Regions from separate parts of the Streptomyces sp. NPDC031426 genome, predicted to be linked through region 2. Evidence: predicted binding sites of a transcription regulator. Region 2 holds the regulator's gene; the other holds the start of a gene.
The links. Region 2 encodes HspR, which represses chaperone genes until heat shock. Its sites were predicted from a motif close to TTGAGNNNNNNNNNCTCAA; they were not measured.

Region 1 (6,152 bases), on a different contig from region 2:
CGTTGGCGCTGCCGTTGCAGAGCCCGGCGCAGATGCCGCCGCCCGCGCCCTTGGTGCCGTTGACGGTGCCGTTGCAGTCGCCCGCACAGATCGAGACGCCGATACGGACGCTGCCGTTGCCCACATGGACGCTGCTCAGGCTGGACGGGCTGCCGCCGGATCCACCGCCGACGGGGCCGGTGTCGGCCATCGCGGCGGGGGCCATCGCGCCCCCGGCGATCACCACGGTCGAGACCGCGAGACCGATACCGAATTTCCAGGAGTGGCTGCCCATGGGATTTTCCTTTCTCCGAACTTCTTCTCGGAACTTCAGTCCGTCTGCAGAAATGCGAGCCAGTCGCCGTTCAGGAGCTGCCGCTCCCATGTGCTGATCTCTTTCTCCGGGATCTTGTACTTCTTGGCCGCGTCGGCCTGGGTCACCCGGCCGGTCAGCACGGCCAGCGCGATCCGCGCCTTGTCCAGCCGCGAGAGATCCGACTTCGGCTTGTCGGGCAGGTCGTGGAGGTCGAGCGGGGAGCAGCCCGGCTTGCCCGGCTTGCCCGGCTTGCCCGGCTTGCCCGGCTCACCCGGCTTGCCGGGCGCGCCGCCCTTGCCGCCTTCGCCGCCCTCTCCGCAGTGCGAGGACGGATGGGCCGGCGCGGCCGCGTAGCCGCCGGGTACCGGGGCCGTGTGAGTGGCCGCCTGGGCGGCGCACGCGGTGGCGGTGACGAGAGCCACGGAGGCTGCCGCGAGGGTGAAGGGACGCCGCCAGGAGTTCATGGACATCGGGGGTCTCCTTTTCCGATCAGGGGTGTGGTGGGGCGTTTCATGTGCGGGCGCTGTGGCCCGGTCGGGGGTGGGGGCCGGGCGGCCCCCACCCCGTCGACGGTCACAGGAGACGGTCAGAAGAGGCTGGAGCCACCGGCCCCGCCGGAGCCGCCGGACCCGCCGAACAGGCCGCCGAAGCCGCCCTTGCCGCCCTTCCCGCCGCTACCGCCCTGGAAGACGCTGTCGCCGCCCTTGCCGCCGTTGCCGCCCTTGCCGCCGACGAGGGTGCCGTCGCCCCCGCCACCGCCGCTGCCGCCGCCACCGCCGGACAGGACGCCGAAGCCGCCGCCGCCACCGTCGCCGCCCTTGCCGCCGATGACGCCTTCGCCGCCGCCACCGCCGCCACCGCCGCCGCCACCGGCCAGGACGCCGTCGCCACCCTTGCCGCCCTGGCCACCGTCACCACCGGTGCCGAGGACGCTGCCGCCACCGGATCCACCGGCGCCACCGCCGCCACCGACCAGGCCGCCACCGCCGTCACCACCGGCTCCACCGGCGCCGCCACCGTGGACGAAGGCCACGGTCGAGGTGGGCATCGGGGCCGCCATCGCACTGGAGACGGGCAGGAGGACACCCCCGGTGACCAGCGCGGCGGAGGCGGCGAGGGTCGCGAAACGCAGACCTCGGCGCTTCGGACGGGCGTCGGCGTGGGTGTGAACGATACGAGTCATGAGCTTTCTCCCAATTACTGTGAGGATTTCCCGAGAGGGATTGCCGGAGGATTTCCGTTTCCCTCGGACCGCCTCATTTCCGTTCCGGTGAGGCCGTGCTTCAAGTAGGCCCGAACGGGAAATCGGGGTCACGTTCCGAGGACTCGGGACTTGACGCGCTCACAGGCGTCGGGTAAAGCCCGCGTAAGCGGCACAGATCAGCCGCGGCACAGATCAGCCGCGGCACGGATCAGCCGCGGCACGGATCAGCCGAGGAACCGCCGGGCCCAGGCAGGGGGCTCCGGCGGCGGGACCAGGTCCACCAGGGTCGGCGTACGGCGGCGGGGCACACAGTCGGCGACGGCCGCCCGCAGGGCCGCGACGAACTCCAGACAGGTGCCGTGACGGTCGTCCGGGGCCTTCGCCAGGGCCTTGTGCAGCACCTCGTCGGCGGCCGGCGGAATGTCCGGCCGCTCCTTGCTGAGCTCGGGCGGCGGGTCGTACTGGTGCGCCCACAGCAGTTCCAGGTGGTCCTCGCGCCGGAAGGGCGGGGCGCCCGTGAGCATCTCGTGGACCACACAGGCCAGGCTGTACTGGTCGGCCCGGCCGTCCACCGGGCGCCCGGCGATCCGCTCGGGCGCCACGTAGTCGAGGGTGCCGACGAACTCGCCCGCGGTGGTGAAACCGGTGAGCGACAGCGACTTCTTGGCCAGCCCGAAGTCGGTGAGATAGACGTGCTCGGGGTGGTCGCTGTCGACGACCTTGGCGATCAGGACGTTGCCGGGTTTGACGTCCCGGTGCACCAGGTCGCGCGCGTGGGCCGCGTCCAGGGCGGAGGCCAGCTGGGCCGCGATGCGCAGCGCGACCGGCACCGCCAACGGGCCCTCCCGGTCGATCAGGGCGCGCAGGTCCTGCCCGGAGACGTAGCACATGGCGATGTAGAGGACCCCGTCGAACTCGCCGGCCTCGAAGACGGGGACGATGTTGGGGTGGTCGATGGCGGCGGCCACCCGGGACTCCTGGGCGAAGCGGCGGCGGAAGGCGTCGTTCCTGGTGTACTCGGGGGCGAGCAGCTTGAGGGCGACCGTCCGGCCGAGGCGCAGGTCCCTGGCGCGGTAGACGACGGCCATCCCACCGCGACCGAGTTCGCGCTCCACCTTGTAGCCCGCGATCTCGGCCCCGATCAGACCGGAGGGGGTCTTGGGGGGCCAACTCACGCCTGAATTCTATCGAGCCATCCCGATATAAGCGCAATACGAAGATCCTCGTACGATCCCCTGTGATCCCCCCATGCCCGCCCCTGCGAGCACATGGCGAAGGCCCGGGCCTCCCTCACGGGACCCGGGCCTCGCCTTTCCCATGGCGTCCGTCACGCCGCCACGGGAACCTCCGGCGTCGCGCCGTTCGTCGCGGGCGCGAGTGCCAGTTCCAGGACCTGGCGGACATCGGTCACGGTGTGGACGTCGAGCTTGTCCAGCACCTCGGCCGGGACGTCGTCCAGGTCGGGCTCGTTGCGCTTGGGGATGATCACGATGGTCACCCCGGCGCGGTGGGCGGCGAGCAGCTTCTGCTTGACGCCGCCGATGGGCAGCACCCGGCCGGTCAGCGAGACCTCGCCGGTCATCGCCACGTCCGTACGGACCAGCCGCCCGGACAGCAGGGACGCGAGAGCCGTCGTCATCGTGATGCCGGCGCTCGGGCCGTCCTTCGGGACCGCGCCCGCCGGGAAGTGGATGTGCACGCCCCGGTCCTTCAAGTCGCCGACGGGCAGCTCCAGTTCGGCGCCGTGGCTGCGCAGGAAGCTCAGCGCGATCTGCGCCGACTCCTTCATCACGTCACCGAGCTGACCGGTCAGGGTCAGGCCCGCCGCGCCCGTCTCCGGGTCGGCCAGGGACGCCTCCACGAAGAGCACGTCACCGCCGGCGCCGGTGACCGCGAGACCGGTCGCCACGCCGGGGACGGACGTACGACGCTCGGCCGGGTCCTGGGCGGACTCGGGCACGTGGTGCGGGCGCCCGATCAGGTCGCGCAGGTCGGCGTCCGTCACGGTGAACGGCAGCTCCCGCTCACCCAGTTCGTGCTGGGCCGCGACCTTGCGGAGCAGGCGGGCGATGGACCGCTCCAGGGTGCGCACGCCCGCCTCCCGGGTGTACTCGCCGGCCAGCTTGCGCAGGGCGCTCTCGTCCAGAGCGACCTCGTCCGTACCGAGTCCCGCCCGCTCCAGCTGGCGCGGGAGCAGGTGGTCACGGGCGATGACGACCTTCTCGTCCTCGGTGTAGCCGTCCAGACGGACGATCTCCATACGGTCGGCGAGCGCCTCCGGGATGGCCTCCAGGACATTGGCCGTGGCCAGGAAGACCACGTCCGACAGGTCGAGTTCGACCTCCAGGTAGTGGTCCCGGAAGGTGTGGTTCTGCGCCGGGTCCAGGACTTCGAGCAGGGCCGCGGCCGGGTCGCCGCGGAAGTCGGAGCCCACCTTGTCGATCTCGTCCAGCAGGACCACCGGGTTCATCGACCCGGCCTCCTTGACCGCCCGTACGATCCGGCCGGGCAGCGCGCCGACATAGGTACGGCGGTGGCCGCGGATCTCCGCCTCGTCGCGGACGCCGCCGAGGGCGACGCGGACGAACTTGCGGCCCATGGCGTGCGCGACCGACTCACCGAGGCTGGTCTTGCCGACGCCGGGCGGGCCGACCAGGGCCAGTACGGCACCGCCGCGCCGGCCGCCGATGACGCCGAGCCCGCGGTCGCTGCGGCGCTTGCGGACCGCGAGGTACTCGGTGATGCGCTCCTTCACGTCCTGGAGGCCCGCGTGCTCGGCGTCCAGGATCGCCTTGGCGCCCTGGATGTCGTACGCGTCCTCGGTCCGCTCGTTCCAGGGCATCTCCAGGACGGTGTCCAGCCAGGTGCGGATCCAGGAGCCCTCCGGGGACTGGTCGCTGGACCGCTCCAGCTTGTCGACCTCCTTGAGCGCGGCCTCGCGGACCTTCTCCGGCAGGTCGGCGGCCTCGACGCGGGCGCGGTAGTCGTCGGACTCCTCGCCTTCCTGATCGCCGTTCAGCTCGCGCAGTTCCTTGCGGACGGCCTCCAGCTGACGACGCAGCAGGAACTCGCGCTGCTGCTTGTCGACGCCCTCCTGGACGTCCTTGGCGATGGTCTCGGCCACCTCCTGCTCGGCGAGGTGGTCGCGGAGCTGCTGCGTGGCGAGCTTGAGCCGGGCCACCGGGTCGGGGGTCTCCAGCAGTTCGACCTTCTGTTCGGTGGTGAGGAACGGCGAGTAGCCGGAGTTGTCGGCGAGCGCGGAGACGTCGTCGATGGCCTGGACGCGGTCCACGACCTGCCAGGCGCCGCGCTTCTTCAGCCAGGTGGTGGCGAGCGCCTTGTACTCCTTGACGAGGTCGGCGACCTGGCCCGGCAGCGGGTCCGGCACGCTCTCGTCGATGCGGGCGCCCTCGACCCACAGGGCCGCGCCGGGACCGGTGGTGCCGGCGCCGATGCGCACACGGCTCCGGCCGCGGATCAGAGCCCCCGGGTCACCGTCGGCCAGCCGGCCGACCTGCTCGACCGTGCCCAGCACACCGGTCTTCGCGTACGTGCCGTCGATGCGTGGCACCAGCAGCACCCTGGGCTTGCCCGGTTCCGACCGGGCGGCGGCCTGCGCGGCCTCCACCGCGGCCCGTACCTCGGCGTCGCTCAGGTCCAGCGGAACCACCATGCCGGGCAGCACGACCTCGTCGTCGAGCGGCAGCACGGGCAGGACGAGCGTGAACGCCGTGGACTCAGTAGCCATGATCTCCCCTTCGGCAGTCAAGTTGAGCTATGCCGACTCAACTGCTGGGGATGGGCTGGTGTTCCCCCTGCTTGTTCGCTCTCAGCGATCAAGTTCTCCCAAGGGGGTGCCGTGGAAGGTGCGTTCGCGGGTGCGGGTGCGTGGGCCCCTATCGGGGCGCTTCAGCCCACCGGCGCACGAAAGGCCAGCTCGCCACACCTATCGTCAGCGCGATCACGTGGCCCCAGTTCGTCATCGGATCCTCCAGGGCGATCAGGTCGCCGATGAGCTCGGCGGCCGTCACGGTGAGGAGGGGCCAGCGCAGCCAGGGGCGCAGGAGCCCCGCCAGCGAACCGATGCTGGCCGCGACGCCGAAGCTGATGCCGTAGTCGAGGCGGTGCAGTGAGGTGGGCGGGAGGTGGCCGACCAGGACGGCCAGGCCCACGGGGATCTCGGTGGCGAGTGTGGCCAGGACGTGCCCGGCGAGGAAGACACAGGCCGCACGCGCGCCGCCTATCCGCCGCTCCAGCGCGGTGAGCACCAGCACGAACGCCAGCGCGTACGGGGAGAGGACCCCGCCCGCGATCCACAGTGCGCTCGCCGGCAGCACCACCCCCGGCGTGCGCACCAGATGGGCCACGTCCGTGCTGGAGTCCTGGTAGAGCGCGTGCATCACGGCGGGGTCGGCCAGGGCCGCGACCACGGAGGTGACGGCAAGCACGGCCGTGTAGGCGAAGGTGAACGGCGTGCCGGCGGGAGTGGGCAGCAGGCGCCACGGCCGCGGGAGCGGAAACGGAAGCCGCAGCGGTGCGGTCGGGCGCGGGTCGGTGAAGGCGGGTCCGGGAGCGGGGAGCGGGGCATGCCGCTGACGTGGCATGCCGTCCAGCAGGTCCGCGATCGCGGGGACCGGGACGGCGGCGGTGCCG
Region 2 (6,152 bases):
TCTTCACCACGGCCGAGGACAACCAGCCGTCCGTGCAGATCCAGGTCTACCAGGGCGAGCGCGAGATCGCGGCGTACAACAAGAAGCTCGGCATGTTCGAGCTGACCGGTCTGCCGCCGGCGCCGCGTGGCGTCCCGCAGATCGAGGTCTCCTTCGACATCGACGCCAACGGCATCATGCACGTCACGGCGAAGGACCTCGGCACCGGCAAGGAGCAGAAGATGACCGTCACCGGCGGCTCCTCGCTGCCGAAGGACGAGGTCGACCGGATGCGCCAGGAGGCCGAGCAGTACGCGGAGGAGGACCACCGCCGCCGCGAGGCCGCCGAGACCCGCAACCAGGGCGAGCAGCTCGTCTACCAGACCGAGAAGTTCCTCAAGGACAACGAGGACAAGGTCCCCGGCGAGATCAAGACCGAGGTCGAGGCCGCGGTCGGCGAGCTGAAGGAAGCCCTCAAGGGCGAGGACACCGCCGAGATCCGCACCGCCACCGAGAAGGTCGCCGCCGTCTCGCAGAAGCTGGGCCAGGCCATGTACGCCGACGCCCAGGCCGCGGGCGGCCCCGAGGGCGCCGCTCAGGGCGGCAAGGCCGCTGACGACGACGTGGTGGACGCCGAGATCGTGGACGACGAGCGCAAGGACGGTGCCGCGTGACGGAGGAGACCCCGGGCTTCGAGGAGAAGCCCGACGTCCCCTCCGGCGCGACCCCCGACGACGCCGAGCCGAAGGCCGCTCCCGAGGAGGGGGCGGCCCCGGCCGGGGACGGAAACGAGACCGCGGGTCTGGTGGCCCAGCTGGACCAGGTGCGCACGGCGCTGCACGAGCGCACGCTGGACCTCCAGCGCCTCCAGGCCGAGTACCAGAACTACCGCCGCCGGGTCGAGCGGGACCGGATCACGGTCAAGGAGATCGCCATCGCGAACCTCCTGACCGAGCTCCTGCCCGTGCTCGACGACATCGGCCGCGCGCGGGAACACGGCGAACTGGTCGGCGGCTTCAAGTCGGTGGCCGAGTCGCTGGAGACCGTCGCGGCCAAGATGGGCCTGCAGCAGTTCGGCAAGGAGGGCGAGCCCTTCGACCCGACCATCCACGAGGCCCTGATGCACAGCTACGCGCCGGACGTCACCGAGACGACCTGCGTGGCGATCCTGCAGCCCGGGTATCGCATCGGCGAGCGCACCATCCGCCCCGCGCGGGTGGCCGTCGCCGAGCCGCAGCCCGGCGCGCAGACCGTCAAGGCCGAGGGCGCCGAGGACAAGGCGTCCGAGGCGAAGCAGGCCGGCGCCGCTGATGGCAAGGAGAACGGTGGCCCGGACGAGGGCTGACGTGAGGACACTCAAGGGGAAGGAGGGACGTCGGGGATGAGCACCAAGGACTTCATCGAGAAGGACTACTACAAGGTCCTCGGCGTCCCCAAGGACGCCACCGAGGCCGAGATCAAGAAGGCGTACCGGAAGCTCGCCCGCGAGTTCCACCCGGACGCCAACAAGGGAAACGCCAAGGCGGAGGAGCGCTTCAAGGAGATCTCCGAGGCGAACGACGTCCTCGGCGACCCCAAGAAGCGCAAGGAGTACGACGAGGCTCGCGCCCTGTTCGGCAACGGCGGCTTCCGCCCCGGGCCGGGCGCCGGCGGCTCCTTCAACTTCGACCTGGGCGACCTCTTCGGAGGCGGCGGGACCACCACCCAGGGCGGCGGCTTCGGGGGCGGACTCGGTGACGTCTTCGGGGGACTGTTCAACCGCGGCGGCACGGGCACGACCCGTACCCAGCCGCGGCGCGGCCAGGACATCGACACCGAGGTCACGCTGAGCTTCACGGAGGCCATCGAGGGCGCCACGGTGCCCCTGCGCATGTCCTCCCAGGCACCCTGCAAGGCCTGTTCGGGCACCGGCGACAAGAACGGCACACCGCGCGTGTGCCCGACCTGTGTCGGCACCGGGCAGGTCGCCCGCGGCTCCGGCGGCGGCTTCTCGCTCACCGACCCCTGCCCCGACTGCAAGGGCCGTGGCCTGATCGCCGAGCACCCCTGCCTGGAGTGCAAGGGCAGCGGCCGCGCCAAGTCCTCGCGCACGATGCAGGTCCGCATCCCGGCCGGCGTCACCGACGGGCAGCGCATCCGGCTGCGCGGCAAGGGCGCGCCCGGCGAGCGCGGCGGACCGGCGGGCGACCTGTACGTGGTGGTGCACGTCGGTGCGCACCCGGTGTTCGGACGCAAGGACGACAACCTCACCGTCACCGTGCCGGTGACGTTCGCCGAGGCGGCCCTCGGCGGCGAGGTCCGGGTACCGACCCTCGGCGGCCCCGCGGTCACCCTGAAACTGCCGCCCGGCACGCCCAACGGCCGCACCATGCGCGCCCGGGGCAAGGGCGCGGTCCGCAAGGACGGCACTCGCGGCGACCTGTTGGTCACCGTCGAGGTGCGTGTTCCCAAGGACCTGTCGGGGAAGGCTCGTGACGCACTGGAGGCGTATCGCGAGGCGACCGCGGGCGAGGACCCGCGGGCGGAGCTGTTCGAGGCCGCGAAGGGAGACTGAGAGTGATGGACGGCCGTCGGCGTAATCCGTACGAACTGACCGAGGAGACCCCGGTCTACGTCATCTCGGTGGCGGCCCAGCTCTCCGGACTCCACCCGCAGACGCTGCGCCAGTACGACCGCCTGGGCCTGGTCTCCCCCGACCGCACCGCCGGCCGGGGCCGCCGCTACTCGGCCCGCGACATCGAACTGCTCCGCCAGGTACAGCAGTTGTCGCAGGACGAGGGCATCAACCTGGCCGGCATCAAGCGCATCATCGAACTGGAGAACCAGGTCGCCGCCCTGCAGTCCCGGGTCGTGGAGCTGGAGGCGGCCCTGGACGGCGCGGCGGCCGCGATGCAGCAGCGCGAGGCGGCCGTCCACGCCTCCTACCGCCGCGACCTGGTCCCGTACCAGGAGGTCCAGCAGACCAGCGCGCTGGTCGTGTGGCGGCCGAAGCGGCAGCAGGACTGAGTGGAACACGGTGAAGGGGCCCGCGGTCTTTCCGCGGGCCCCTTCGGCGTGTCAGGAACCGCTCGGCGGGGTGATGGCGTAGTCGGTCTCGGCGAAGGCCTCGGTGCCGTCCGCCCGGACGAGGGAGATCATGTAGTAGACCGTCGTGCCGGCCGGGGCGTTCGTGTCGGTCCAGAACCAGCCGTCCCGGCTCTTGGCCACCGGGGTCTCGGTCAGCCGGACGAACCGGGCTTCGGCGCGGTCCCAGCGGTAGACGTGGAAGCCGGTCACCGAGGAGGTGTCCTCGTACGGACACCACGGCTCCACCCTGATCCCGCTCGCGGGCCTCCAGGTCGTCGTCCGGCAGCCCGCCGTGGCGTCCGGGACCGAGGTGGGCCGCAGGTCGAGCGCGGTCACCGGGACCGAGGCGACGGGCACGCTCCAGTCCTTGACGTCCGGATCGTCCTGGTAGGTCAGGGAGTTGCCGTAGACGTCCACGGCCACGACGAACAGGCGGTACGACTTGCCGTCGGCCGGCCAGGACAGCAGGGTCTGCGTGGTCGACGCGTTCACCTCCCCGAGGTACTCGGGGTCGTAGGACTCGTCCTGTTGCTGGTAGAGGCGGTAGGACGCCAGGTCCGGCGCCGTGCTGGGCTGCCAGGACAGGCGGATGCCGTACTCCAGCGGCTCGGCGGCGACGCCGGTGACGACCGGTGGTGGCGTCTCGTCGCCGGGCCGGGTCGCGGTGACCTCGGCGGAGGGCACGGACCAGCGGCCGGAGGAGTCCTTGCGCAGCACCGTGTAGTGGTACGTGTTGCCGCGGCGGCCGGAGTAGTCCGTGCAGCCGCGCACGGTGTTGCCGTCGGCGTCCGTGCCGCTCGTGGGCGAACCACAGGTGATGGTCTGCCAGGTGCGGGAGCCGTCGGCCGAGGCCTCCGCGCGGCGGACCGTGTAGCCGGTGGTGTCCGCGGGCTGGGTCCAGCCGAGCACCACCTCGCCGCTGCCGGTGCTCGCCGTGACGGCCTGCGGCGGCGTGATGGTCCGGGTGGCGCTCACGACGGCGGACTCGGCGGCGTTGCCGTGCGCGTCGATCGCGCTGACCTTGTAGTCGTAGGCGGTGCGGTACGCCGCCTTGGTGTCCGTGTAGCCGGTGTCCGTGGTGTCGGTGAGCACGGTGAAGGAGGCGTCGCCGGCGGCCTTGCGGGACACCCGGTAGGTGACGGCGTCCTTGACGGCCGTCCAGGACAACCGGTTGGCGTCCTCGGAGCCGGTCGCGGTGAGCTTCGGGGCGGGGGGCGGTGTCAGGTCCCGTGACGGGATCGGGCCCTGGTCGGCGCTTCCGGTGGACTCGTTGCCGGCCCTGTCGTAGGCGCGGACCTCGTAGTAGTACGACTGCCCGGTCTGTGGCGGCCGTTCGCTGAGGCGGGGCACCGTCGTCGTACCGACCCGCGTGTAGGTGCTCGTGCCGGCCACCCGCCGGTACAAGCGGTACCCGGCGAGGTCCATCTCCTTGTTCGCCCTCCAGCTGAGCACAGCGTGGATGCCGTCCGGGTCACCGGTGTAGTAGTCCCAGGACAGTCCGGTCGGGGCGAGCGGCCTGACCTTGTCGACGTCCGGCGAAGTCCGCGGTGTGTAGCCGAACTTGACGCTCGAGGTGCCAGTCCAGTTGACGTGGTCGACGCGCAGGGTGTGCTTGCCGGACGGGACGGTGACGTTGACGGTCTTCGCGCGTGTGCCGGAGGTGTTGGACCACAGGTCCACCTTGCGGACGCCGTCCAGGTAGACCCGGATGCCGTCGGTTCCGGACACGGCGAACGTGAAGGGTCCGCCGGAGCCGAAGTCGCGCGTGACGGTCCAGCGGACGCCGAAGTTGTCCTTCGGCAGCCCGGTGACGGGCGCACCGGTCCAGTTCTGGTCGACGACGGTGTCGCAGTCCGTCTTCTTCGGAGTGCCGGAGAACGTGGTGTTCGCGTAGAACGTCCGCTTGTAGACCGGCGATGCGCACGTCGTGGCGGCGGAGGCGGGCAGGGTGACCGCGTTGAGCAAAGTACCGGCGGTGGCGAGTGCGACGGCCGTGGCGGCCCCGCGTCTGGCTGGGTTCATTCGGTCCTCTGGCCGAGTCGGGAAAGCGGCGCACGGCCGCCGGTGATCATGACTCGCGGAGGACCGGGTTGGTTGTACCGATCTTTGCCGACCCATGAACTCTCCTTGAATGGAGGGTCCGTAAAGAGTGTTTGGAGGTGATTCCGTGCCTCCTTCACAGGGTCAGCAGAGCGTGGTGTTGCGGACTCGTTAAGTGGTTCTGCTTGACGCCGGGTGTGGCCTCCGCGTTGTCTTTTCAGACACCTGGGTCGTATAGCAGCCCTACGTCCGGAACGCACATGAAGTGAGCCCTCGAATGCGTCGTATCGCCATATCCGTGGCCGCATCCACGATGACCCTTTCGCTCGCCGGATGCGGCGTGCTGGGAGCGACGGGGGACGGTGCGAGCGCGAGCCCGAGCAAGGGCAACGACATCACCGTGGGCCTGTTGCTGCCGGAGAAGGCGAACACCCGTTACGACAAGTTCGACTACCCCATCATCCAGAACAAGGTGGCCCAGCTCACCCGCAAGCAGGGCAAGGTCGAGTACGCCAACGCCGACGCGGACGCATCCCGGCAGGCCTCGCAGATGCAGAAGATGGTCGACGAGAAGGTCGACATCATCATGCTCGACGCGGTCGACTCGCACGCCATCGCACCCGAGGTGAAGAAGGCCAAGGATGCGGGCATTCCGGTCATCGCCTACGACCGTCTCGCCGAGGGCCCGATCGACGCCTACGTCTCCTTCGACAACGAGCTCGTCGGCGAGGTGCAGGGCCGCACCCTGCTGGAGGGCCTCGGGCCGAGCGCCGACACCTCCAGCAAGATCGTCATGGTGAACGGCTCGCCCACCGACCCCAACGCCAAGCAGTTCAAGCAGGGCGCGCTCTCCGAGCTGACCGGCAAGGTGACGGTCGCGGCGTCGTACGACACCACGGACTGGAAGCCGGAGCTCGCCGAGACCGAGATGGCCAAGGCGATCGCCGTGATCGGCAAGAGCAACATCGCCGGCGTCTACGCCGCCAACGACGGCATGGCCGGCGGTGTCATCAAGGCCCTGCAGGCGGCCGGCGTCACGAACCTGCCCCCGATCACGGGCCAGGACG

Region 1: lon (endopeptidase La) is a predicted target of HspR. The motif match lies at 5,270-5,288, and genes of this name have one in related genera.

What each region holds. Positions count from the first base shown of each region.
Region 1 covers NZ_JBVIJE010000006.1:450,553-456,704, reverse strand. The annotation lists gene ACZ5NH_RS15325 (hypothetical protein) at 1-274, opposite strand, end outside; gene ACZ5NH_RS15320 (DUF1153 domain-containing protein) at 310-765, opposite strand; gene ACZ5NH_RS15315 (hypothetical protein) at 882-1,478, opposite strand; gene ACZ5NH_RS15310 (serine/threonine-protein kinase) at 1,724-2,674, opposite strand; gene lon (endopeptidase La) at 2,827-5,247, opposite strand; gene ACZ5NH_RS15300 (rhomboid-like protein) at 5,396-6,152, opposite strand, start outside.
Region 2 covers NZ_JBVIJE010000022.1:107,960-114,111, reverse strand. The annotation lists gene dnaK (molecular chaperone DnaK) at 1-653, shown strand, start outside; gene grpE (nucleotide exchange factor GrpE) at 650-1,324, shown strand; gene dnaJ (molecular chaperone DnaJ) at 1,361-2,533, shown strand; gene ACZ5NH_RS33775 (heat shock protein transcriptional repressor HspR) at 2,539-2,985, shown strand; gene ACZ5NH_RS33770 (PA14 domain-containing protein) at 3,037-5,067, opposite strand; gene ACZ5NH_RS33765 (sugar ABC transporter substrate-binding protein) at 5,363-6,152, shown strand, end outside.